3 regions of the Telluria sp. ZT3P39 genome follow, and region 1 is predicted to be linked to each of the others. Evidence: predicted binding sites of a transcription regulator. Region 1 holds the regulator's gene; each other region holds the start of a gene.
What was found. The regulator FliA, encoded in region 1, starts transcription of late flagellar genes. The targets are predictions, from matches to a motif close to CTAAAGTTTNNNNNNNNNNNGCCGNTA.
Positions count from the first base shown of each region.

Region 2: AC56LR_RS11965 (flagellin N-terminal helical domain-containing protein) is a predicted target of FliA. The motif match lies at 5,177-5,203, and genes of this name have one in related genera.
Region 3: AC56LR_RS19215 (flagellar protein FliT) is a predicted target of FliA. The motif match lies at 2,759-2,785, and genes of this name have one in related genera.

Region 1 covers NZ_JCASIH010000029.1:78-7,715, reverse strand. Annotated here, with positions in the region: gene flhA (flagellar biosynthesis protein FlhA) at 1-1,607, shown strand, start outside; gene AC56LR_RS19330 (hypothetical protein) at 1,632-1,895, opposite strand; gene AC56LR_RS19325 (DUF2778 domain-containing protein) at 1,892-2,365, opposite strand; gene flhF (flagellar biosynthesis GTPase FlhF) at 2,613-4,001, shown strand; gene AC56LR_RS19315 (MinD/ParA family ATP-binding protein) at 3,994-4,803, shown strand; gene AC56LR_RS19310 (RNA polymerase sigma factor FliA) at 4,836-5,573, shown strand; gene AC56LR_RS19305 (flagellar motor protein) at 5,555-6,298, shown strand; gene motD (flagellar motor protein MotD) at 6,304-7,062, shown strand; gene AC56LR_RS19295 (hypothetical protein) at 7,110-7,595, shown strand.
Region 2 covers NZ_JCASIH010000010.1:42,951-50,588, forward strand. Annotated here, with positions in the region: gene fliS (flagellar export chaperone FliS) at 1-185, opposite strand, end outside; gene fliD (flagellar filament capping protein FliD) at 209-2,866, opposite strand; gene AC56LR_RS11960 (flagellar protein FlaG) at 3,074-3,445, opposite strand; gene AC56LR_RS11965 (flagellin N-terminal helical domain-containing protein) at 3,535-4,989, opposite strand; gene AC56LR_RS11970 (hypothetical protein) at 5,350-5,610, shown strand; gene AC56LR_RS11975 (GGDEF domain-containing protein) at 5,648-7,216, opposite strand; gene AC56LR_RS11980 (response regulator) at 7,308-7,638, opposite strand, start outside.
Region 3 covers NZ_JCASIH010000028.1:37,437-45,074, reverse strand. Annotated here, with positions in the region: gene AC56LR_RS19225 (type IV pilus assembly protein FimV) at 1-974, shown strand, start outside; gene AC56LR_RS19220 (HDOD domain-containing protein) at 1,293-2,258, shown strand; gene AC56LR_RS19215 (flagellar protein FliT) at 2,426-2,707, opposite strand; gene AC56LR_RS19210 (M1 family metallopeptidase) at 3,035-5,674, shown strand; gene AC56LR_RS19205 (M13 family metallopeptidase) at 5,702-7,638, shown strand, end outside.

The DNA.
Region 1 (7,638 bases):
ACGCCGGCCTGATCGGCGAAGCCGACGCCCGCAAGCGCCGCAACGAAGTCGCGCAAGAGGCCGAGTTCTACGGCGCGATGGACGGCGCCTCGAAATACGTCAAGGGCGACGCCGTGGCCGGCATCATGATCACCCTGATCAACATCATCGGCGGCCTGATCATCGGTATCGTGCAGCACGACATGGCATTCGGCAAGGCGGCCGAGGTCTACACGCTGCTGGCCATCGGTGACGGCCTGGTGGCCCAGCTGCCTTCGCTGATCATCTCGATCGCGGCCGGTATGGTGGTCTCGCGCGTGGCCAGCGACGAAGACATCAGCACCCAATTGACCAGCCAGCTGTTCGCCCGTCCGGAAGCGCTCTACATCACCGGCGGCATCATTTTGGCGCTGGGCCTGATCCCGGGCATGCCGAACCTGGTGTTCCTGCTGCTGGGCGGCGCCCTGGTCGGCGGCGGCTACATGATCGCCAAGCGCCGCAGGGACGCGCCGGCCCAGGAAGCGGCCGCGGCGCTTGAGGCTGCGGCGGCCGGTACAGCCGGCGCGGCGGCACCGGCCGAATCGGAAGAAGCGACCTGGCAGGACGTCATGGCGGTCGACACCCTGGGCCTGGAAGTGGGCTACCGCCTGATTCCGCTGGTGGACAAGACCCAGGGCGGCGAGCTGCTCAAGCGCATCAAGGGCATCCGCAAGAAATTCGCCCAGGAAGTGGGCTTCCTGGCCCCGCCCGTGCACATCCGCGACAACCTGGAACTCAAGCCTTCAGCCTACCGCATCACGCTCAAGGGCGTGGAAGTGGGCACCGGCGAAGCCATGAACGGCCAGTTCCTGGCGATCAACCCGGGCATGGCCAGCGGCACGCTGCCGGGCATCGTGACGGTCGATCCGGCTTTTGGTTTGCCGGCCACCTGGATCGACGCCAGCCTGCGCGACGAGGCGCAGAGCATGGGTTATACCGTGGTCGACGCCGGCACCGTGGTGGCGACCCACCTGAACCATTTGATTACGACCCACGCCTCGGAACTGCTGGGCCGCATGGAAGTGCAGGCGCTGCTGGATCACCTGGGCAAGGAAACCCCGAAGCTGGTGGAAGACCTGGTGCCGAAGATCGTGTCGCTGTCCACTTTGCAGAAAGTGCTGCAGAACCTGCTGCAAGAGGGGGTGCACATCCGCGACATGCGCACCATCATCGAGGCGTTGTCAGAGTACGCCACCCAGACGCAGGATCCGAACGAGCTGACCGCCATGGTGCGCGTGGCGCTGGGCCGCGCGATCGTGCAGCAGCTGTTCCCGGGCATGAACGAGCTGTCGGTGATGACCCTCGACAACCGCCTCGAGCGCTTGCTGATGCAGGCCATGGGCACGGGCGGGGACGGCGCCGGTATCGAGCCAGGCCTGGCCGACACCATCGCCCAGCAGGCGGCCAATGCCGCCCAGCAGCAGGAAGAGCTGGGCCTGAGCCCCGTGCTGCTGGTGCCGGCGCCGCTGCGCGTCCTGCTGTCGCGTTTCCTGCGCCGCGCGGTGCCGCAGCTGAAGGTGCTGTCGCATAACGAGATTCCGGAGACCAAGACGATTCGGGTGACGAGCCTGGTCGGCGTGCCGATGTGAGCAGGACTCGCCGCGCGTCATTGGTCAATGCCGGTATCGCCGGAAGATGAGTACGGCCGAATAGGTGACGACAAGGACAACGACGAACGCACTACCGAGCGCAAGCAGGGTTTCGAGATCCCGCAGTTCCTCTCCATTTGTTGAGCCGTAGAGTTCGACGAGCCAGACAGACAGCACTGGTGGAACCTGTGGGCCAAGGTCGGGACGGGCGAGCCACATCCATCCCAGGGCAGCGGTGCCGACAAGCACCCAAGCGGCAAGCATGACATGCGTGATAAACGTTTTCACTTTACTGTTACTTGGCCGTAAGCCTTTAAGGTACTGCCTGGGATGGCGATCTGACTGCTCGCCTTCAGGCGAGCTCGCAGAATGCGGAAATCCGTATGGCTGTCGATGGTAATGCAACCTTGGCTGATTCCCAGGCTTCCCTTCGGGTGGAGCCGAAAACGGCCTCGCTTTACTTTGTTACAGAAAGTTTCATCGTCAATTCTTCCGTCAGTCGCATAGAGGGCGAACCAGTCCCCTCGGTTACTGAAGAGGTCGCGCAGCGGGCCCAGCACGCCGCCTGACTGGCGATCGAGTACATAGTAAATACCGGGAGGAATGGGGCCAATTCCTGCATGACAAGCAAATTCTCGGCGGTTTGCATGGGCCCCCAAGCCTGAAAACGCTGGGAATTGCATAGTGTTCATTTTAAGCACACTCATCGGTTTGTCGTTCAGTTCAAATGAGCATTTAAGCATCTGCGTTTCTCCCAAAAAGGCTTCTTGTCACAAGTTTTCGAGCATAGGCAAGTATCAAGAACTGCTTGCTGAGATGTCACAACTTTGCATTGGCTGCTTACTCCGATCGGACACGGAGCCTGATCCTCGGGGAAATAGACCCTTTTCCCCTTCCTTCTCCCCAGATGGTTTCCGCACGGCATCGTCAATAATGTTGACTATGGACGGGCGATTGCGCCCGCAGAAAACGTAGAACAGACCAGTTGAAGTGCGGAGAACAACGATGAACGTGAAGAAATTTACAGCGGCTACCTCCCGTGACGCCTTGCGCAAGGTGCGCGAGGCGCTCGGTCCTGACGCGGTCATCCTGTCCAACCGTCCGGTCGACGGCGTGGTCGAGATCCTGGCGCTGGACAACGACGACGTCGCATCGCTGTCCTCGCCGAGCATCGAAGAAGCGCAGCCGCAGTTTGGCGCCTTCGACAACGGCTTCGACCCGGAACCGGTCTTTGCCCGCGCCCCGGCCGCTTTTGCCCCCGCCTTCACCGCTCCCGAACCACGGCGCGCAGCGCCAGCGCCTGTCGCCGAGGAAGTGCCGCCGACCTACGAAAACCGCCGCGCCCCGGCCCCGGCAGCCACCATCGACATGGCCGCCATGAGCTCGATGATGAGCGCCGCCATCGCCCAGGCCAAGGAATCGGCCACGCTCGAAATGAGCGGCATGATGAATGAAATCCGCGCCATGCGCGGCATGATGGAAACCCAGCTGGCCGAGCTGTCGTGGAATGCCGGCTCGCAGCGCGAGCCGCAAAAGAACGCCGTCCTGCGCGAGATGCTGGCCGCCGGTTTCTCGGCGACGCTGGCGCGCTACCTGATCGACAAGATGCCGGCTACCCGCGACGCGGCCGAAGCGCTGCGCTGGATCAAGACCGTGCTGGCCCGTAACCTGACCACCATCGCCAACGAAGACGACCTGCTCTCGCGCGGCGGCGTGTTCGCCCTGGTCGGCCCGACCGGCGTCGGCAAGACCACCACCACCGCCAAGCTGGCCGCGCGTTGCGTGATGCGCCACGGCGCCGACAAGCTGGCCCTGATCACCACCGATGCCTACCGTATCGGCGGCCACGAGCAGCTGCGCATCTACGGCAAGATCCTGGGCGTGATGGTGCACTCGGTGAAGGACGAAGCCGACCTGCGCATCGCCCTGAAAGAACTCAAGAACAAGCACACCGTGCTGATCGACACCATCGGCATGTCGCAGCGCGACCAGATGGTGACGGAACAAGTGGCCATGCTGAGCGAATCCGGCGCCGACGTGAAGCGCCTGCTGTGCCTGAACGCGACCTCGACCAACGAGACGCTGAACGAAGTGGTGCGCGCCTACCAGGGCACGGGTCTTGCCGGCTGCATCATGACCAAGCTGGACGAAGCCGCCTCGATCGGCAACGTGCTCGACGTCGTGATCCGCCAGAAGCTGAACCTGCACTACATCTCGAACGGCCAGCGCGTGCCGGAAGACCTGCACCTGGCCGACCGCGCGATGCTGGTCGACCGCGCCTTCCGCAGCAAGAGCGGCGCCAACGGCATCAGCGACGCCGACCTGCCGCTGATGATGGCCGGCACGGCCAACCTGCACAACGACCGCAGCCTGCGCGAGGTGTCCCTTGGCTAGTTTCGATTTCGACCAGGCCGAAGGCCTGCGCCGGATGCTGCAGGGCCCGCGCCCGCGCATCGTCACCTTCCTGTCCGCCACCCCTGAAGACGACAAGGGCGCCATGCTCGTCAACCTGGGCGCCTCGCTGGCCCGGACCGGCAACGACGTCCTGATCGTCGACGCCTGCGAGCGCGAGTACGGCGTCGCCCGCCGACTGGGCATCAGCCGCGCCGCTCTGCTGACCAACGTGGCGCGCCAGGAGTGCGGCCTGAACCAGGTGCTGCACGCCGTGCCGCAGGGCTTTTCGGTGGCGTCGCTGGGCACCCCGCAACGCGCGGACGATACCCGCCGCCTGGCCAAGACCTTCGACGTGCTGGTCAAGCAGGCCGGCATCGTGATGGTGGACGCCGAACTGGGCCCGGACGGCGAATTGCCGCTGCCGCTGATGGCCAGTTCCGAGATCGTGGTGCAGGTCGGTACCTCGGCCACCTCGATCACGAATGCCTATGCCTTGATCAAGCATTTGTCGCACCAGCTGGGCCGCCGTCCTTTCGGCATCCTGGTTACCGGCGCGACAGAGGCCGAAGCCAAGGTTGTATACGATAATATGTCTACCGCGGCAACACGCTACCTGGCGGTGACCCTCAATTCGATGGGCTCGGTACCGGCCGACGAATACCTGCACCGCGCCGCGCGCCTGGGGCGCGCCGTGGTCGATGCCTTCCCGCTGGCGGGTGCGTCGGTTGCTTTCCGCCAGCTGGCAGGCAAGTTCGCGCTGCACGCGATGGGCCGGGGAGGCAACGCACATTTCGGGTCCTGACCTGCTAGAGAAGAAGAGAAGACAAGCAACGCATGTACACGGTCAAAGGGAAAACGGACAAGAACCATTTGCTGACGGAGCACATGCCGTTGGTGAAGCGTCTTGCCCACCACATGAAGGCCAAGCTGCCGCCTTCCGTGGAAGTCGATGACCTGGTGCAGGCGGGCATGATCGGCTTGCTCGATGCGATCAACCGCTACGAAGACAATCACGGCGCCCAGTTCGAGACCTATGCGGTGCTGCGCATTCGCGGCGCCATGCTCGACGAACTGCGCTCGAGCGACTGGATGCCGCGCAGCACGCGCCAGAACATGCGCAAGGTCGAGGCCGCGATGGAAGCGCTGCAGCAGCGCCTGGGACGCCCGGCCAGCGAATCCGAAATCGCCAAGTCCCTCAAGATCTCGTTGTCCGAATACCAGGACATGCTGGGCGACGGCGGCGGCCACCAGCTGCTGTACTACGAAGACTTCCACGACGACGAAGGCGATGGCGGCAGCGCCGGCTTCCTCGACCGCTATGCGGTCGACGATGCCGACCCGCTGCGCTCGCTGCTCGACACCGACTTCCGCCAGGCCGTCATCGACGCCATCGACAAGCTGCCGCCGCGCGAGAAGATGCTGATGGGCCTGTACTACGAGGAAGAACTCAACCTGAAGGAAATCGGCGCGGTCATGGGCGTGAGTGAATCGCGCGTGTCGCAGCTGCACACCCAGGCGGTGTCGCGGCTGCGTGCCTCGCTCAAGGAGCAATTATGGACTGGGCCAGCGTAGCCGGGCTGGTGCTCGCGCTGGCGGGCATCCTGGTGGGCCACACGCTCGACGGCGGCAAGTTCGCGTCGCTGGTGCAGCCGGCCGCCTTCGCCATCGTGGTGGTCGGCACTTTCGGCGCGGTGCTGCTGCAAAGCGAGACCCGCAGCTTTTTGCGCGGCATGCGCATGCTGCGCTGGGTGTTCTTCCCGCCGAAGTCGAGCCGCGACAAGCTCTCGCGCGAGATCGCGCTGTGGAGTTTGACGGCGCGGCGCGACGGCCTGCTCTCGCTCGAGCAGTACATGGGAACGAACGATAAATTTATCCAGAAGGGCCTGCGCCTGGTGGTGGACGGCATCAATCCGGACAAGATCCGCAGCCTGCTGGAGAGCGAAATCAGCGCCTACGAATTCGCCCAGCGCCAGGCCGCGCGCATCTGGGAATCGGCGGCCGGCTATTCGCCGACCATCGGCATTCTGGGTGCGGTGCTGGGCCTGATCCACGTGATGGAAAACCTGTCCGACCCATCGCGCCTGGGCTCCGGCATCGCGGTGGCCTTCGTCTCCACCGTGTACGGCGTCGGGCTGGCCAACCTGTTCTTCTTCCCGGTCGGGAATAAACTGAAAGCCATCGTCAGCGACAAGGTGGCGCAGTACGAAATTCTGGCCGAAGTCTTCCACGACCTCGCCAGCGGCGACCACACCCGCGTGGTCGACGAACGGGTGGCGTCGCTGCTGGCGCGCCACTAAGCGGCATGGCGCGCAAACGCTACGACGATTCCAACGGCTCGGCCGAACACCACGAGCGCTGGCTGATTTCCTACGCCGATTTCATCACGCTGCTGTTCGCGTTTTTCGTCGTGATGTACGCGATCTCCATCGTCAACGAAGGCAAGTACGCGGTGCTGTCCGAAGCGCTGGGCGACGCCTTCGGCGGGCGCAGCCTCGCGCCGCAAGCCGCTACCCGGGTCGAACCGGCGCTGCCGCTGTCGCACATCGTCAACCGCAAGCGGATCGAGGCCGCGCGGCGCGACCGCCAGCGCCTGGAGACCCTGTCGAAAGACCTGTCGGCGACCTTGCTGCCGCTGGTGAAATCGGGGCAGGTGCGCGTGACGCAAAATGCGCGCGGCATCAGCATCGAGATCAATGCCAGCGCGCTGTTCGACCAGGGCGAAGCGGTGCTGCAGCCGGACGCGCGCGACGTGCTGCGCGAAGTGGCCGGCCTGCTCAAGGACGACCCGCACATGGTCGAAGTCGAAGGCCATACCGACAACCTGCCGATCGCGACACCGCAGTATGCGTCGAACTGGGAACTGTCGGCGGTGCGCGCGGCCAGCGTGGTGCGGCTGTTCATCGAGGGCGGCGTGCAGGAGGCGCGCCTGTCGGCGATCGGTTACGGCTCGACCCGGCCGGTGGCGCGCAACGACAGCCCGGTCAACCAGGCGCGCAACCGGCGCGTTGCCGTGATGATCCTGGCAACGACGCCGGAACCGCTGCCGGCCGCCTTGAAATAAAATGTCATTTTTGCCGTCTGTTTGAAATATTCTTTCAAGGAGCACGAATGCATGTCAAACGAATCCTCCCGCTGCTCTTGTTCGCCCTGGGCGGCCTGGTGAGCGCCGTCGGCGCCGTGGAAAAAGACGCGATCGTGCGCCATCAGCTCGAGGTCGAGACCACCGGCGGCAAGGTGAAAGTGCGCCTGACGGTCGAGAACCATGGCGAGACCACCATCTACGTGCCGCGCGAAGTGGCCGCCGGAGACGAACTTACCGGCCGCCGCTTCGAGGTGCTCGACAAGTCCGGCAAGCCGCTCGACTACACCGGCATGATGGTCAAGCGCGGCGCACTGACGGCCCAGGACTACCACCCGGTGAAGCCGCACACGATGCACATGAATACCATCGACATCACGCCGGCCTACGCGTTCAGGAAGGGGAAGAATAGCTACGAGATCCGCTACGACGGGCCGTGGCTGGCCGACCTGAAGCAGCTCGATGCGGTGAGTCACAGCCCGGCGGCGCCGGTGCGCTTCAGCTTTACCCGCTGAAAATGTAGGGTGGGCGGCTTCGCCGCCCACCCTTCTATGATGA
Region 2 (7,638 bases), on a different contig from region 1:
TTCGAAATCGCGGCACCCTTGGCGGCGACATTGCCGGCCTTCATATTCGTGATGCCGCTCAGGATCGACACCAGGGCGCCGTCATACAGCATGACGATGAGTTTGTGTGGCGAAGCCGAGGCGACGCCGGTCTCGAGACCGACTTTCGCGTAGGCGCCAACGCCGCGTTGCATGGTTCCAAACATGGTGTTCTCCAGGTACTGTGAGATTAGCCTGCGTTCGCGGTGAGCGCCGCAAGCTGCTGGGTCAGGTAAGCCGAGGTCGATTGCATCGACATCAGCGCGCTGTCGAGCGCGGTGAACTGGGCGCGGTAGCGTTTTTCAATGGTTTCCAGGCGCGCGCTGAACTGGTTGCGCGCCGTGGCGATGGATTTGAGCGTGATATTCATGCTGTCGGTTTTGCCGGTCAGCAGGCTGCCCTTGCCGGTGAAGCCGGCGGTCAGGTTGGTCAGCTCGAAGGCGAAGCCCTTGGAAAAACTGACGGTGCCGCGCTCGCCGACCAGGCCGCCCGTGATCGAGAGCTGGATGCCTTCCGCGGGCGAGCCCGCGGCAGCGGTGAGCGCCTGGCCGTTGCCGGTGGCGGCGACGCCGCCGATCGTGCCCTGGACGTCCGTGCCGGCCACCGGCGCGGCGCCCCCGAACAGGGTGGCGGGGTCGCTGCCGCTGACGCTGGAAATCGAGACGTTCGAATTCGCGCCGTACTTGCTCGACGAAACCGACAGGCGTCCGCTGTCGTCGATTTTGGTCTCGACCGTGTCGCCGGCGCCGGCAAAGACGGTATTGCCGTTCACCGCCGCGCGCAGCATGGCCACCAGCTGCGCATTGGTGTAGGTGCCGGCTGCCAGCGCAATCTCCTGGGTCTTGCTCTCGGTGACCGGATCGGTCTGGTTGAGCGTGATGCGCCAGGTCGTGTTCGGACTGATCGTGGTCGGGCCGGCCAGCGCCGCGGCGCTGGTCAGCGTGCCCTGGCTGGCCATGCTGGCGATGTTGACGCCATAGACGCCGGGCTTGGTGGCGGCAGTCGACTTGTCGAACTTGACCATGCCGTCGGTGGCGCTGCCCATCGCAGCGAACAGGCCGCCGATCTCGGCGTAATTGTCGTTGACGGCTTTGTTGAGCTTGGTTGCATCCACCGCCAGGGTGCCGTCGCGCTGGAAGGCGATGCCGACCTGGCCGAGCGTGGTCAGCTTGCCGCCCAGGCCTTCGACCGCGGCCCCGAGCTGGCGCCGCAGCTGGCTCTGGATCGAGCGCACACCCGGGTCGCCCTGCAGCACGCCGGCGGTCCTGGTTTCGGCGTTGTAGCCGGTCAGGCTCGAAATCGTCTTGCTCAGGTCGTTATAGGCCTTGACGAAATTGTTGACGGCGGTCGAGACGCTCGCGGTGTCGCGGGTAATGTTCAGGCTGGTGCTGCCGGTCGCGGTGATGTCCAGCGACACGCCCTGCACGGCGTCGGTGACGGTCGTGCTGCTGCTGCGGATGTCGATCCCGTTCATGTTGAGCAGGGTGTCCTGGGCCGCGCTGGTCTGGGTCAGCCCCTGGGCACCGCCGGGATCGTGGCCGAGCAGGGCGGCGATGGCCGGATCGGGCGGCTGGCCGTCGGCCCCGTCGACGCCGATCTTCATCGACGACTTGGCGCCGGTCTTGTTCGAGGTCAGCACCAGGTGGTAGGGGTTGTCGCCGCCGTCCGACACGATGGTCGCCGTCACGCCGATGTTGGCCTTGTTGATGGCGTCGCGGATGCCCTGCAGCGACTGGCTGCCGGCCTCGAGGGTCACGGTGCCGCTGGCCTGCGCGCCATCCTGGGCGAAGGCCGCGCCCGCCAGGTAGCTGCCGGCGCTGCCGGCGACCAGGCCGGCAGCGGCCGGGTTGGTGCCGCCGACCAGGATCTGGCTGCCGTCGCGCGAGCTCAGGGTCACGCCTGCGGTGGTGGTGACGCTGGTGCCGGTGTTGGCAACGCCGACGCCTCCCAGGCCGCCGGTGACCGCGCCGCTGCCGCCGATGGCTTCGAGTACGGTCAGGTTGGAGCCGTCGGCCGCGGTGAATTGCAGGCTGCCGTCCAGGGCGTTGCCGCTATAGGTGATGTTGGCGGCCGCCAGCGCCGCGCCGACGGTGCCGCTGGCCAGCGCCGCGTCGACGCCGGCGGCGTCGAGCGAGGCGCCGCTGCCGGCCTGGCTCGCGATCGCCACGCCGCCGACCGACAGCGTATAGCTGGCGGTGGCAGCGGTGGTGACCGTGCCGAAACTGGCGAACAGGTTCGCCGCGCTGGTGGCGGTTCCGGCCTTGGCAGTCACCCCCGTGGTGTCGCTCCTGGCGTTGATCGCTTCGGCCAGCTGGGCCGCGCTGCGGGTGGCCGCGCTGGTGGTGATGGGGGCGCCGTTGAGCGTCAGCGAACCGTTGCTGATGCCGCCGGTGGCGATCGATGCGCCCAGCGCGGTGCCGGCCACGCCGAAGCTGCCGCCGCCGATGCTGCCGAACTGGAAGGTCAGGGTGGTCCTGGCGCCGCTGCCGATGGTCGCGCTCATGCTGGCCCTGCCGGCGGTGGTCAGGCTCTGGGCCGACGCCAGCTGCGACACGTTGATGCTGTACTTGCCCGGCACCGCGCCGGTCCCGGCGGTGGCGCTGAGCAGGTCCTTGTTGCTCGATGCGGTATTCAGGGCGCTGAAGGTCGAGGGAGAATTGAGCGCGGTCAGGGCGCCCTGGAAGCCGCCGACCGCGGCGCCGACTTTGCCGAGCGCGCCCATGCGCGCCTGCAGCGCGGCTGCCTTCTTGTCGAAGCTGGCGAGCGGGGCTGCTTCGGCCTGCATCAGCTTGCTGATGATGCCGTCGACGTCGAGGCCGGAGCCGATGCCGGATGAACTGATGCCCACTTTGTTTCTCCCGTGAAAGCGATAATGTAAGTCATTATCGACAGAAGCAAACCGGACTTAAGAGCGGGAAAGGTATCCCAATTCAAATAGTTAAAAACAGGGATGGCAGGAAGACATCATGTGCGGATGCGCGCGCCGGCGGCAGGCGCGGAAGCGCAGCGCACGCTCCCGGGGAACGTGCGCCGGCGGTAATAAGGTAGAACCGGCTCAGGCAGTCTGGCTGATCAGGAGGCCGCGCATCTTGTCGATGGACTTGGCGATCTCGAGCGCTTCGACGGAAGGAATCTGGCGCACCACTTCGCGGGTGCCCTGGTCGATGATCTTGACCACGATTTCCTTGCTGTCATCGTCGATTGCGAATTCCAGGCTTTGCAAGGTGGCTGCCATGCCCTCGTTGATCTTGCGGACGGCATCGTCGACCTGCTCGCGCGACGGCTGCGCGCGCGATGCCGGGGTCGTTCCGGGGGCCTCGGTGGGCTTCACCGCCTTGGTGGGCTCCGCCTTTTGCTGCTCGATCGGAGCGAGCGTGCGCTCCTCCAGCCGCGACGCCACGGGTGAACCAAGAGATTGGATGTTCATGTGACTTCCCTAGCAAAAATTCCCCGGCTGAATTTCTTCAGCCGAGGAACCGTTTTACAGCACGGATGGACTAGTCAGTCCGTCGGTAATTAACCACGCAGCAGCGACAGGACACCGTTCGGCAGCGAGTTGGCCTGGGCCAGCATCGAGGTACCAGCCTGTTGCAGGATCTGGCCGCGGGTCATTTTCGCGGTTTCAGCAGCGAAGTCGGTATCGACGATGCGGCTGCGCGATGCCGACAGGTTCTCGGTGGTCGACGACAGGTTCGAGATCGCCGATTCGAAGCGCGACTGCAGTGCGCCGTACGAAGCGCGCTGGCTGTTGACCGACGACAGGGCGGCGTCGGCTGCCTTGATCGCGGCCTGTGCGCCGTCGAAGGTGCTGACGTCGATGTTGGCGACCGACTTCAGGTTCGAGCTGCCGGCCAGCGCGAAGCCGGTGGCGGTGGTTTCGGCAACCGAGAAGCTCTTTTCCGAGTCCATCGACACGCGGCCGTTGGCAGTGCCGACGCCGGTGTTTGCAACAACCGAGAAACTGGCGTTGGTGGTGCCGTCGGCCTTGTAGCTGGCCATGGTCATCGCAGCACCGGCAGCAGCGTTCTTGTTCTCGAGCTTGATGTCGTTGCCCGAAGCATTGGTCAGCTTGATGCCGCCGCCGTTGGCCGAGTCGAACGATGCGGTCACGCCGGTCTTGGCGGTCTGGGCATTGATTGCGCTGATGCCCGATGCGAAGTCGTCGGCCGTGGCGCCGGCGCCGCCGATCGAGAACGAGACGCGCACTGCGGTCGAGTTGTCCGAGGTCAGGTCCAGTGCGTACGAACCGGCTGCGCCGTCGATCTGCACTTCGGTGGTCGCCGAAGCGGTCACACCGGTCTTCGACGTTTCGGCGTTGATCTTCGAAGCGATCGACTTGGCGGTATCGGTAGCGGTGGTAGCGACGTTGGCGCTGCCCAGGAAACCCGAGACGGCTGCGGTGCCGGCGGCAGCGGTGGTTGCCGCGACGACGGCGTTCGCATCCTTGCCGACGTTGTTGTTGCCGTAGGTCGAGGTGCTGAAGTTCGAGCCGGTCATCGAGATCAGCTGGCCTGCATTGGCGCCGACCTGGAAGTTCGCGGTGCCCATCGAGCCGTCCAGCAGCTTCTGGCCGTTGAATTCGGTGGTGTTGGCGATACGGTTCAGTTCCGAGGTCAGTTCGGTCACTTCGGTCTGCAGGGCCTTGCGGTCACCGGCCGAGTTCGACGAGTTCGACGACTGCACTGCCAGTTCGCGGACACGCTGCAGGATTTCGCCGGAGCTCGACAGGGCGCCTTCAGCCGTCTGGGCCATCGACACGCCGTCGTTCGCATTGCGGGTTGCTTGGTTCATGCCGCGGATCTGCGAGCTCATGCGGTCCGAGATTGCCAGGCCGGCAGCGTCGTCCTTGGCGCTGTTGATGCGCAGACCCGACGACAGGCGCTGGATCGAGGTGTTCAGGGATGCTTGCGAGGTCGACAGGTTACGCTGCGAGTTCAGGGATGCGACGTTGGTATTGATTACGGATGCCATGGTGTTTCTCCAGACTAGGTCTTTCAGGGGTGGGCTGCCTTGCCCTGTTCACTTTGGTGCGCCACGCTGTTCCGTGACGATCACACCGCTGTTGTTGCTGGTAACGTGCTTTGCGGCAAGAACTTGAGGGCCCGGAGCGAAATTAATTCCGCCTCTTTTCGCTCAAGTTTCTTTCGGCAGCGCGTCTAAACGACCGTGGAATGGCGAACTTTAGGGCAAAAAAAGATTTATTTTTTCTCTTCGTCCAGAATAATTTGCCGCCACATGCGCCGGGGTGATGCAAAACTGTTACGATTTTGGCGGGCGCGGCCCTGATGGCCGCACACGAACCAACGCGTTTCTTGTCCGGAGAGAGAAAAAATGAAGACGATTGCTGCTGCATGCGCCGTGCTGGCGCTGGGATTGACGGGATGCGCCTCGGCGCCCGACACCGATCCGACGCCGACCATGGCGGAAGTCGCCGCGGATACCTCCAACACGGCCGGCCAGGATGGGCATACGATGACGGGCAGCCGCCTGGCCAAGCGCACCTCGACCGACCGCATGCTCAAGGCGGTGGGCGCCCAGGGCGCCAAGGACGAGATGCGCAGCGCGCCGCGTCCGGGCGCGCTTACTCAATAAGAGGGATTAATCTAGCGAAGAAATGGGTTAGCGCGGCTTAATTCGCCACCACGACCCGGTTCTTGCCGGTCTGCTTGGCCTGGTACATGGCGCGGTCGGCCCGCGCCATCAGACTCTCCTGGCCTTCGTTCGGCACCCGCAGCGCCACGCCGCACGAGAAAGTGATCAGCATTTTCTCGTTCTCGTGCATGAAGAAATGGCGGGTCAGCTCGCGCTGCACCCGCACCATCGCCGCCGCTGCCGCCTCGACCGTGGTCTCGGGCAGCAGGATCAGGAATTCCTCGCCGCCGAAGCGGGCGATCACGTCCATCGAGCGCAGCGTGTCGCGCACCACCGTCACCAGGTGCTTCAGGGCGCCGTCGCCGGCCAGGTGGCCGTAGGTATCGTTGAGTTTCTTGAAATTGTCGAGGTCGAGCATCGCCACGCATAGCGGCGTGTTGCGGCGGTCGGCGCGCGCGCTTTCGCGCCCGAACACTTCTTCCAGGCCGCGCCGGTTCAGGCTGCCGGTCAGCTGGTCTTCACGCACCAGCTCGCTCATATGCTGGAGCTCCGCTTCCAGCAGGCGGATGCGGTCCTCGGCTTCCTGTACTTCGCGGTGCACCTCCATCATGCGGTCGCGCGACGCCAGCGCATCGATCTGCGCCCGGCGGGTCTCGCGCAGCACTTCTTCCAGCATGTCGTTGAGTTCGTCGATGTTGGCCGCCCCGCTGATGCGCTTCGAGAAGGTGCCCAGCTTGGCGTGGTAGTCGCCGGTCGAGGCCGCCACCGAACCGAGGCGGTCGATGAAGGTCATCATCATGTTCTTGACGGTGGCGCGCACGTCCGAGATGCTGTGCTTGAGCTGGCCCTGCTTGAGGATCACATCCTTCAGGCTGCGGGTCGCGTCTTCCAGCGAGCGGGTATCGAGCGGCCCCGAGATCAGGTCCTGCACGGCGGCGATCTGGCCGCGCATCCAGCTGTCGTCGTCGAGCAGCTCGTTGACGTTATCCAGCAGCAGCCGGAACAGGCGCAGCAGCAGTTCGCGCTGCTCGGCCTGGTCGCCGCTGTGCAGTTCGACCTGGTAGCACAGCTGCTTCAGGCGGCTGGACAGCTCACCGAGTTCGTCGCCGCGCGCCAGCTTGACGGCGCCGCCCAGAGTTTCGGCCTCGAGCACCAGGTCCTTGCTGCCGGCCAATAGGGTCGCCAGGGCAAAGGCCAGCGACCGGCCCAGCATCTCGCGCAGGTGGCGCGCGTCCGGGTCTTCGTCGCCCATCGCCATCACCGGCGTGTTGCGGCGCAGGTGGCGCTCGGCCATCTGGCCCAGCGCCTGGGCGTAGCCGGCCCAGTCGGCGGCCTTCGACGCGCGCAGCAGGCGGCGGCCGTATTCCGACACCTCGCCCGGCGTATCGGCCAGGCGGCGGGCGAAGGATTCCAAAACCTCGGCGGCCGGGTTGACGGCCGGCGCGGCGGGGGCCGGGGGGACGCCGGCGATCTCGTCGTAGATGGCGCGGTAGGCGTCCGGCGTCGGCGCAATGCGGCGCGTCGCGAGGCGCCGGAACGCTTCACGGGCAATATCGGCAGGATTCTGGCCGGGGACAATGGGGGAGGGGGACGACGTGGTGGACATGGCTGTAATGACGCGGATTGCGGTTTGGCGTAATGATAAGCATCTTTATTGCCAACCATCAATTAAAAAACAGTAACAAAGATCTTTGATGCTATGAAACCAACTGGTTGCGAATCGCATAATGCGTCAACTCCGCACTGTTCTTGAGCTTCATCTTCACGAGCAAACGGGCGCGGTATTCGCTCACGGTCTTCACCGACAGCGACAGTTCGCGGGCGATGTCGCTGACCGACATCCCGGAGGCGATCATGGTCAGGGTCTGGTATTCACGGTCGGACAAGGCGTCGTGCAGCGGTGCGTCGTGGTCTTCGCCGACCTGGGCGGCGAGGGTCTGGGCCAGCGCGGCGCTGACGTATTTCTGGCCGGCCGCCACCTGGCGGATCGCGGTGACCAGCTCGCGCGGCGCGCTCTGCTTGGTCATG
Region 3 (7,638 bases), on a different contig from region 1:
TGTTATTCAGTTGCGCGCTGCTGGCCGGCGCCGTCCAGGCTGCCGAGCTCGGTGAGCCGCGCGTGAGCTCCTACATCAGGCAGCCGCTGGTGGCCGACATCGAGCTCACCATGCTGGAAGACGCCGCCACGCCGGTGCAGGTGCGCCTGGCCAGCCCGAACGTCTACCACGGCGCGAATATCTCGATGCCGCCGGTGCTGTCGAGCCTGACCTTCTCCGTCATGCGGCGCGACGGCCGGCAATTCCTGCACGTCACCTCCCTGAAGCCGGTCGACGAGGCCCACCTGCACCTCTACCTGGAACTCGGCGACGGCGCGCAGCGCGGCGTGCGGCTGGCTACCTTGTGGCTGACGCCGGATCCGCATCCGGCGCCGCCACCGATCCCGGTGGCGGCGGTCGTGCCTGTCGTGGTGAAGCCAGCCCCCGCCAGGATCGCGGTTGCGGAGCCGGTGCAGGTCGACAAGCCGGCTCCTGTCCCAAGGCGTCCCAAGCCGGTTCCTATTACTGCGCCGCCCAAGCCGGAGCCGGCTCCTTCGCCTGCGCCGGCCGCCTGCGCGCCGCAAGTGCAGCCCGAGCAGCACGCCTGCGTGGCCCTGGGCGCGAAGAACGCGCAACTGCACGAGCAGCTCGGCCAGCTCGAGGGCAAGGTCAAGCAGCTGCAGGTGGCGATGGGGACGGCGCCGGCTGCCAGGCCCTATAAACTGAAGAAGAAAAAGCTGGAACCGCCGCCGGAGGCCGGGTTCCCCTGGCTGCAGGTGGGCGCCGGCATTGCCGGCCTGCTGGCGCTGCTGGCGGGCGTGCTGGTGCTGATGCGCCGCAAGCGGGCGGCCAGGCGCAAGGCAGCCCCGCGCCACGTCGAGCCGACCGTCACCCTGGGGACGCGCCTGAAGGCGCGCCTGGGCACACTGGGCAAGTCCGCGAAAGCGCATGTACCAGCTGAAACAGTTGCACAAGAGTCGTCTACACAAGTTTGATTTTTGCGTTATACTAAAAATGTGGTCGTTTAGATCACAAACGGCACAGAGGCCTGGCGCAGCCACCACCGATAGCGTGGCGCGGAAACCAGGTAACGTTGAAGAAACGCCTGTGTCCGGAAGCAGTTCGTGAGCCAGCTTAGGCAGCGGACGCCGGATGCAACCGGCAAGAGGCGACGCCAGGAGATACCTGGTGTTCGCTCTCCCGAATTCCTTGCCTGGGCGCCCGCCCGGGCATGAACGAAGCGCCTGCGGGCGCTTTTCTCATTTCCGGCTTCTGAAGGCGCTACAATCTGGGCACAGGAACAGCCGCATACTATGAAAAACTGGATCAATCGTCTGATGGGCAGCGCCGACAGCCAGGTGGCCGCCGCCGCGCAGCTCGACGCCGGCGCCCCGGATGCGCCATCTGGCGCCGCCCAGGCCGACGAACTGTATTACCGCTGGCTGCTGGGCCCGGCCGGGTTCGACGCGCCCGCGGAGACCGAGCAACTGATCCTGGAGCAAGTCCGTAGTGTGGCGCAGAATCCGGCCGTGGCCGCCGAACTGGTGCCGCGCGTTCCCGAGCTGATCCCCAAGCTGCTGCGCAGCCTGCGCGACGAGAGCGTGACCACCGGCGAGCTGTCGCGCCAGGTGGCCGAAGACGTGGTGCTGGTGGCCGACGTGCTGCGCGAGGCGAACAGCGCCTATTACCGGCCGATCACTCCCATCAAGACGCTGGACGCGGCCATCATGCTGCTGGGCCAGAACGGCCTGCGCATGCTGCTGGCCCGGGTCGCTTTCCGTCCGGTGATCCGCATGCAGGAGGCCGGCTTCGCCCGGCGTGCGGCGCCGCTGGTCTGGAACCATTCCGAGAAGTGCGCGGTCGCGGCCAGCCTGATGGCGCCGGGGCTGACGGCGGACATTTTCGAATCCTGCCTGGCCGGGCTGATGCAGGACGTCGGCTTGATCGTGGCGTTCCGCCTGGCCGACCGGGTCTGCCAGAACGGCAAGGCGCCGAAATCGGCGGCCTTCGGCGCGGAACTGCTGGCGCGCAGCCGGGCCTTGTCGGCGGTGATCGCCACGCACTGGGACTTTCCGAACGACGTGGCCGACGCGATCGCGCTGGCGGGCGATCCGGGCGGATCGAGCCTGGCGCAGGCGGTGGCGCAGGGTGACCATATTGCCAAACTGCGGATCCTGATCGATGCGGGGATGCTGTCGGAGGACGATGCGCTGGTGGCGGAGGGGCTCAACAGCTTCCAGCGCAGGTGTCTGGGGAAGCTGAGTAATCTGGAAGAGTAGGGTGGGCGGGTCTTCCCGCCCGCGCGTTCAACCAGTGCGTGAGTCCCAACATCGTCCGACGAAGCGAAGGAAGTTTGAACGCGCGGGCGGCGTAGCCGCCCACCCTACGGAACCTTCAGCCAACAAAAAAGGCACCCGCAGGTGCCTTCATCCAGATCCGTACCAAATCAATGCGCGCACATCGCGCGGTCCAGCTGTCCCATCCACGGCTCGGTCACGTCGCGGATCGCGCGGTCGTTGGCCATCAGCTGCTTGATCAAATCGATCTTGCGCTGGCGCTTGGCGCCGTCCAGGGCCGGCACGCCGCAGATCGCGGCGCCTGCCGCCACGCTGGCCTGCACGTTCAGCTTGTCGAAAGCGGTCCATTCGCCTGCCTGTGCCGCGTGCTTCATCTGGCCGGTGAGGCCAGCGAGGTTTTCGTACATCGAGAGAACGTCGTTCGATTTCATGTCAGCACCGAGGCAAGGTTCGCCGGCTGGATTACCGGCTATCTAAGCCATTTACGGATGCGCTTTCGGGAACTTTAGGGTTTCGACGAAAAATAATTGAAATATTTTTCGCCAGTCATGAATGTTGTCAGTCATGCATGGTCAAGCGATCCTGCATGGGCCAGAATGCCGGTCGCCATTCCCCGTATTCAGCAGTTTGGCCGCGTTTTTTGCAGTCTGTCGCATTCCAGGCGCAGGCGGCAGCCGGCTTGCTTACCCTGCATCCTGGGTCGTTGCGCCACGGCGCGCGACCGACATCAAATAAAAACAGATTCGAGAGAGAACTCTATGAGAGACATGCTAGTGGCGCGCACCGCCGCAGCAGCCGCGTTCGCGCTGACTGCGGCCACGGCCCAGGCCGAGGCGCCGTTTTCGTTCGCGGCCACGCCCGGCAAGCTGCCGAAGGACGTGATTCCGCTGCAATATGCCGCCCATATCATGCCTGACGTCGCGGGCAACAGCTTCCGCGGGTCGCAAACGGTGGAAATCGAAGTCTTGAACGCGACCTCGACCATCATGCTCAACGCCGACCACCTGGAGATCGAGGCGGCCAGCCTGTCCGGCAAGGGCGTCGGCAAACTCGCGCTCACTCCCATCCTGGACAAGGCGCAGCAGACCCTGCGTTTCGACCTGCCCAAGCTGCTCCCGCCGGGTAGATACGAACTGGCCATGCGCTTCCGCGGCCAGATCAACCGTGAGGGACGCGGGCTGTTCTATGTCAATTACAAGGCGGGCGGGGCGGACAAGAAGCTGATCGCCACCACCATGGCCCCGAGCGACGCGCGCCGCATGCTGCCGACCTGGGACGAGCCGGCCTTCCGCGCCCGCTTCAAACTGACGGTCGACGTACCGGGCCATTTCAAGGCCTATTCCAACACCCCGATCGAGAAGCAGGAAAAGCTTCTTGGGGGCATGCAGCGCATTTCCTTCGGCAATACCCCGAAGATGCCGAGCTACCTGGTGGTGCTGGTGGCGGGCGAGCTGGAGCGTCTGGCCGGCAAGCAGGACGGCGTCGACATCGGCATCGTCACGACCGAGGGTAAGCTCGGCTCGGCCGTCTTCCCGCTGGCCGCCACGCGCGACTTGCTGCACTACTTCAATAATTACTTCGGCATCCCGTACCCGCTGCCGAAACTCGACCAGATCGCGATTCCGGGCGGTTTCAATGGCGCGATGGAAAACTGGGGTGCCGTGGTCTATAACGAGCCGACCCTGCTGTACGACCCGAAGAAGTCCCCGGAGCGGGTCAAGAAATTCACCTTCAACATCAATGCCCACGAAGTCGCCCACCAGTGGTTCGGCAACCTGGTGACCATGGCCTGGTGGGACAACCTGTGGCTCAACGAAGGCTTCGCCTCCTGGATGGCGTCCAAGGCAACCCAGCACTTCCACCCGGAATGGCGTCCCTACCTGGACGGCGTGGCCGAGCGCGAATACGTGATGAACCTGGACGCGCGCAAGACCACCCACCCGATCCAGGCCCGGATCGACAACGAGGAGCAGGCCGCGGCCGCGTTCGACGCCATCACCTACGAAAAGGGCGAGGCCTTCCTGCGCATGCTCGAGGCCTACCTGGGCGAAGAACCCTTCCGCAAGGGCATGCGCGCCTATATGGCCAGGCACCAGTATTCGAATACGACGTCCGCCGACCTGTGGGCGGCGCTGGAAAAGGCGTCCGGCAAGCCGGTGGCAAAACTGGCCTCGGACTGGACCACGCAGCCGGGCTTCCCCTTGATCAAGGTGGAGCAGGTGTGCGAGGACGGCAAGCGCAAGGTCACGCTGTCGCAGGAACAATACCGCCTGGACGAGCCGCCCGTCGAGAAACGCTTGTGGAACGTGCCGCTTCAGGTCGGCACCGTCAACGGCAAGGCCTGGTACACGCTGCTATCAGGCGCCAGCACGACGCTGGTCCAGGCCAGTTGCGAGGGCGCGCTGGTGGTGGACCCGCACAGCGTCGGTTACTTCCGCCTGCATTACGACCCGGCGAGTTTCCGTGCGCTGGCCGAGCAGGCGCCGCGCCTGCCCGACAGCACGCGCCTGCGCCTGCTGGCCGATACCTGGAGCCTGGCCTCGAACGGCCGCATGGGCCTGGACGGCTACCTGAACCTGGTGCGGCGCTATGGCGACGAGCCGCGCCTGGCCGTGTGGGAAGCCATCCTGTCGCACCTGCGCACGCTCGACTCGCTCGCACGCGGCGAGCCGGAGCGGGCGCTGATCCGGCGCTTCTTCATCGACCTGGCGCGCCCGAAGTTCGACGGGCTCGGCTGGGACGAAAAGCCGGGCGAAACCGCGGAGGACGCCCAGCTGCGCGGCATGCTCGCGACCTCGCTGGCGCGCGCCGGCGACCCGGTGGCGATCGAGCAGGGCCGCGCCCGCTTTGCGCGGCTCCTGCAAGATCCGGCCGCGGTGCCGCCCTCGATGATCGATTTCGTCACCGCCACCGCCGGCCGCTATGCCGACGCCGCCACCTACGACATCCTGGCCAGCCGCGCCGCCAACGCCGCCACCAGCGAAGAGCGCAACCGCTACGGCCGCGCACTTGCCGGCGCGCAAGATCCGGCGCTGGCCGCCCGTACCCTGCAATGGCTGCTGTCGCCGCAAACCCCGCCGGATCTGGTGCCGTATATCGTGGGCGGGATCGCCAGCGAGCATCCGGACCAGACCTGGAATTTCGCTATTGCCCATCGTGACGCGCTGCTGAACAATATGGAAGCCCTGGGCCGCAACGCCCTGTTCGCCAGCATCGTGTCCTCGTCGAGCAATCCGGCCCATGCCGAGATGATGGAAGCCTATATGCGCAAGAACTTCGGCCCCGATGCCGTGGTCGAAGCCGAGCGCGTCGGCAATGGCGTGCGCGTGCGCGCGGCCCAGAAGGCGCGCCTGCTGCCGCAGGTACGCGCCGCCTTACAATACCTGCACCACAACTAAGCCACCATTATTCATTGAAGGGAAGCTATGAAGACCAGCTGGACTCCGATCAAGACTGCAATCACCCTCGCCATGTGCGGCGCCGCCTTCGCATTTGCCCCGGCCCAGGCCGCCGGGCAGGCCGCCACGCCGGCGGCCCAGACGGCCAGGCCGGCCGCCGCCGTCATGCTGCCGGGCGACGATTTCTACGCCTGGGCCAATGGCGAGTGGATGGCCAGGACCGAGATCCCGGCCGACCGCGGCTCCTGGGGCGCGATGACCGCGCTGGCCGACGAAAGCAATGGCCGCATCGTCAAGCTGATCGAAGGAGCGGGAGCCGGCAAGTCGGCCGGCGCCGAAGCGCGCAAGGTGGCCGATTTCTACACCGCCTACATGAATGAAAGCGCGATCGAGGCCGCCGGCCTGGCTTCGCTCAAGCCGCGCCTGGCGAAGATCGACGCGATCAAGGACCGCGCCGGCCTGGCGCGGGTGCTGGGCGAATTCCTGCGTGCCGACGTCGACCCGCTCAACGCCACCAATTTCTCCACCCCGAACCTGTTCGGCGTGTGGATCAACCAGGGGCTGACCGACCCGTCGCGCAATCTGCCTTACTTCCTGCAGGGCGGCATCGGCCTGCCGGACCGCGCCTATTACCTCGACGCCAGCCCGAAGATGGCCGAGCTGCGCACCAAATACCAGCAATACATCGTGGCCATGCTCAAGCTGGCCGGCATGGACAATGCCGAGCAGCGCGCCGCCAAAATCTTCGCGCTCGAGTCCGAGCTGGCCGAAAGCCACGCCACCCGCGAAGAATCAAGCGACATCCAGAAAGCCAACAACCCCTGGACGATGAAAGACTTCGCCGCCAAGGCCCCGGGCATGGACTGGAACGCCTTCATGAAGGGTGCGCGCCTGAGCGGCCAGGACCGCTTCATCGCCTACCATCCGGGCGCGCTCAAGGGCGCGGCCGAGCAGGTGGCGGCCACCGACCTGGCCACCTGGAAGGATTACCTGGCCTTCCACAGCCTGAACCAGTACGCCGGCACGCTGCCGAAGGCCTATGCCGACCTGCGCTTCGAGTTCTACGGCAAGGGCCTGACCGGTTCGCCGCAGCAGTCGCCGCGCTGGAAGCGGGCCCTGGCGGCCACCAATGGCGCGATGGAAGAAGCCGTCGGCAAGATGTATGTCGCCAAATACTTCCCGGCCGAGAACAAGGCGCACATCCAGAAGATGGTCGCCAACATCAAGGACGCCTTTACCCGCCGCATCGACAAGCTCGACTGGATGGCGCCGTCGACCCGCGCCCAGGCCAAGGAAAAAGTGCGCACGATGTATGTCGGTGTGGGCTATCCGGATACCTGGAAATCGTATGGCGGCCTGCAGGTATCGAACAAGGATGCGCTGGGCAACGTGATGCGCGCCCAGGAATTCCATTACACCCAGCAGCTCGCGAAGCTCAGGCAAAAGCCGAGCAAGACCGAGTGGGCCATGCCGCCGCAGCTGGTCAATGCCGTCAACCTGCCGCTGCAGAACGCGCTGAACTTCCCGGCCGCGATCCTGCAGGCGCCGTTCTATGACCCGAAGGCATCCGACGCGCAGAACTACGGCGCGCTCGGTTCGGTGATCGGCCACGAGATCAGCCACAGCTTCGACGATATGGGCGCCCAGTTCGATGCCCAGGGCCGCCTGCGCGACTGGTGGACCAAGGAAGACCTGGCGCATTTCAAGACCGCATCGCAGAAGCTGGTGCAGCAGTACAACGGCTACAAGCCTTTCGACGACCTGGCCGTGAATGGCCAGCTGACGCTGAGCGAGAATTTGTCCGACCTGGCCGGCCTGGCAGCGGCCTATGACGCGTTCAAGGTCTCGCCGAGCGGCAAGGGTACCGGCGTGGAAGCCGACCGCGAATTCTTCACCGGCTTCGCGCACGCCTGGCGCAGCAAGATGCGCGAAGCATCGATGCGCCGCGTGGTGCTGACCGACGG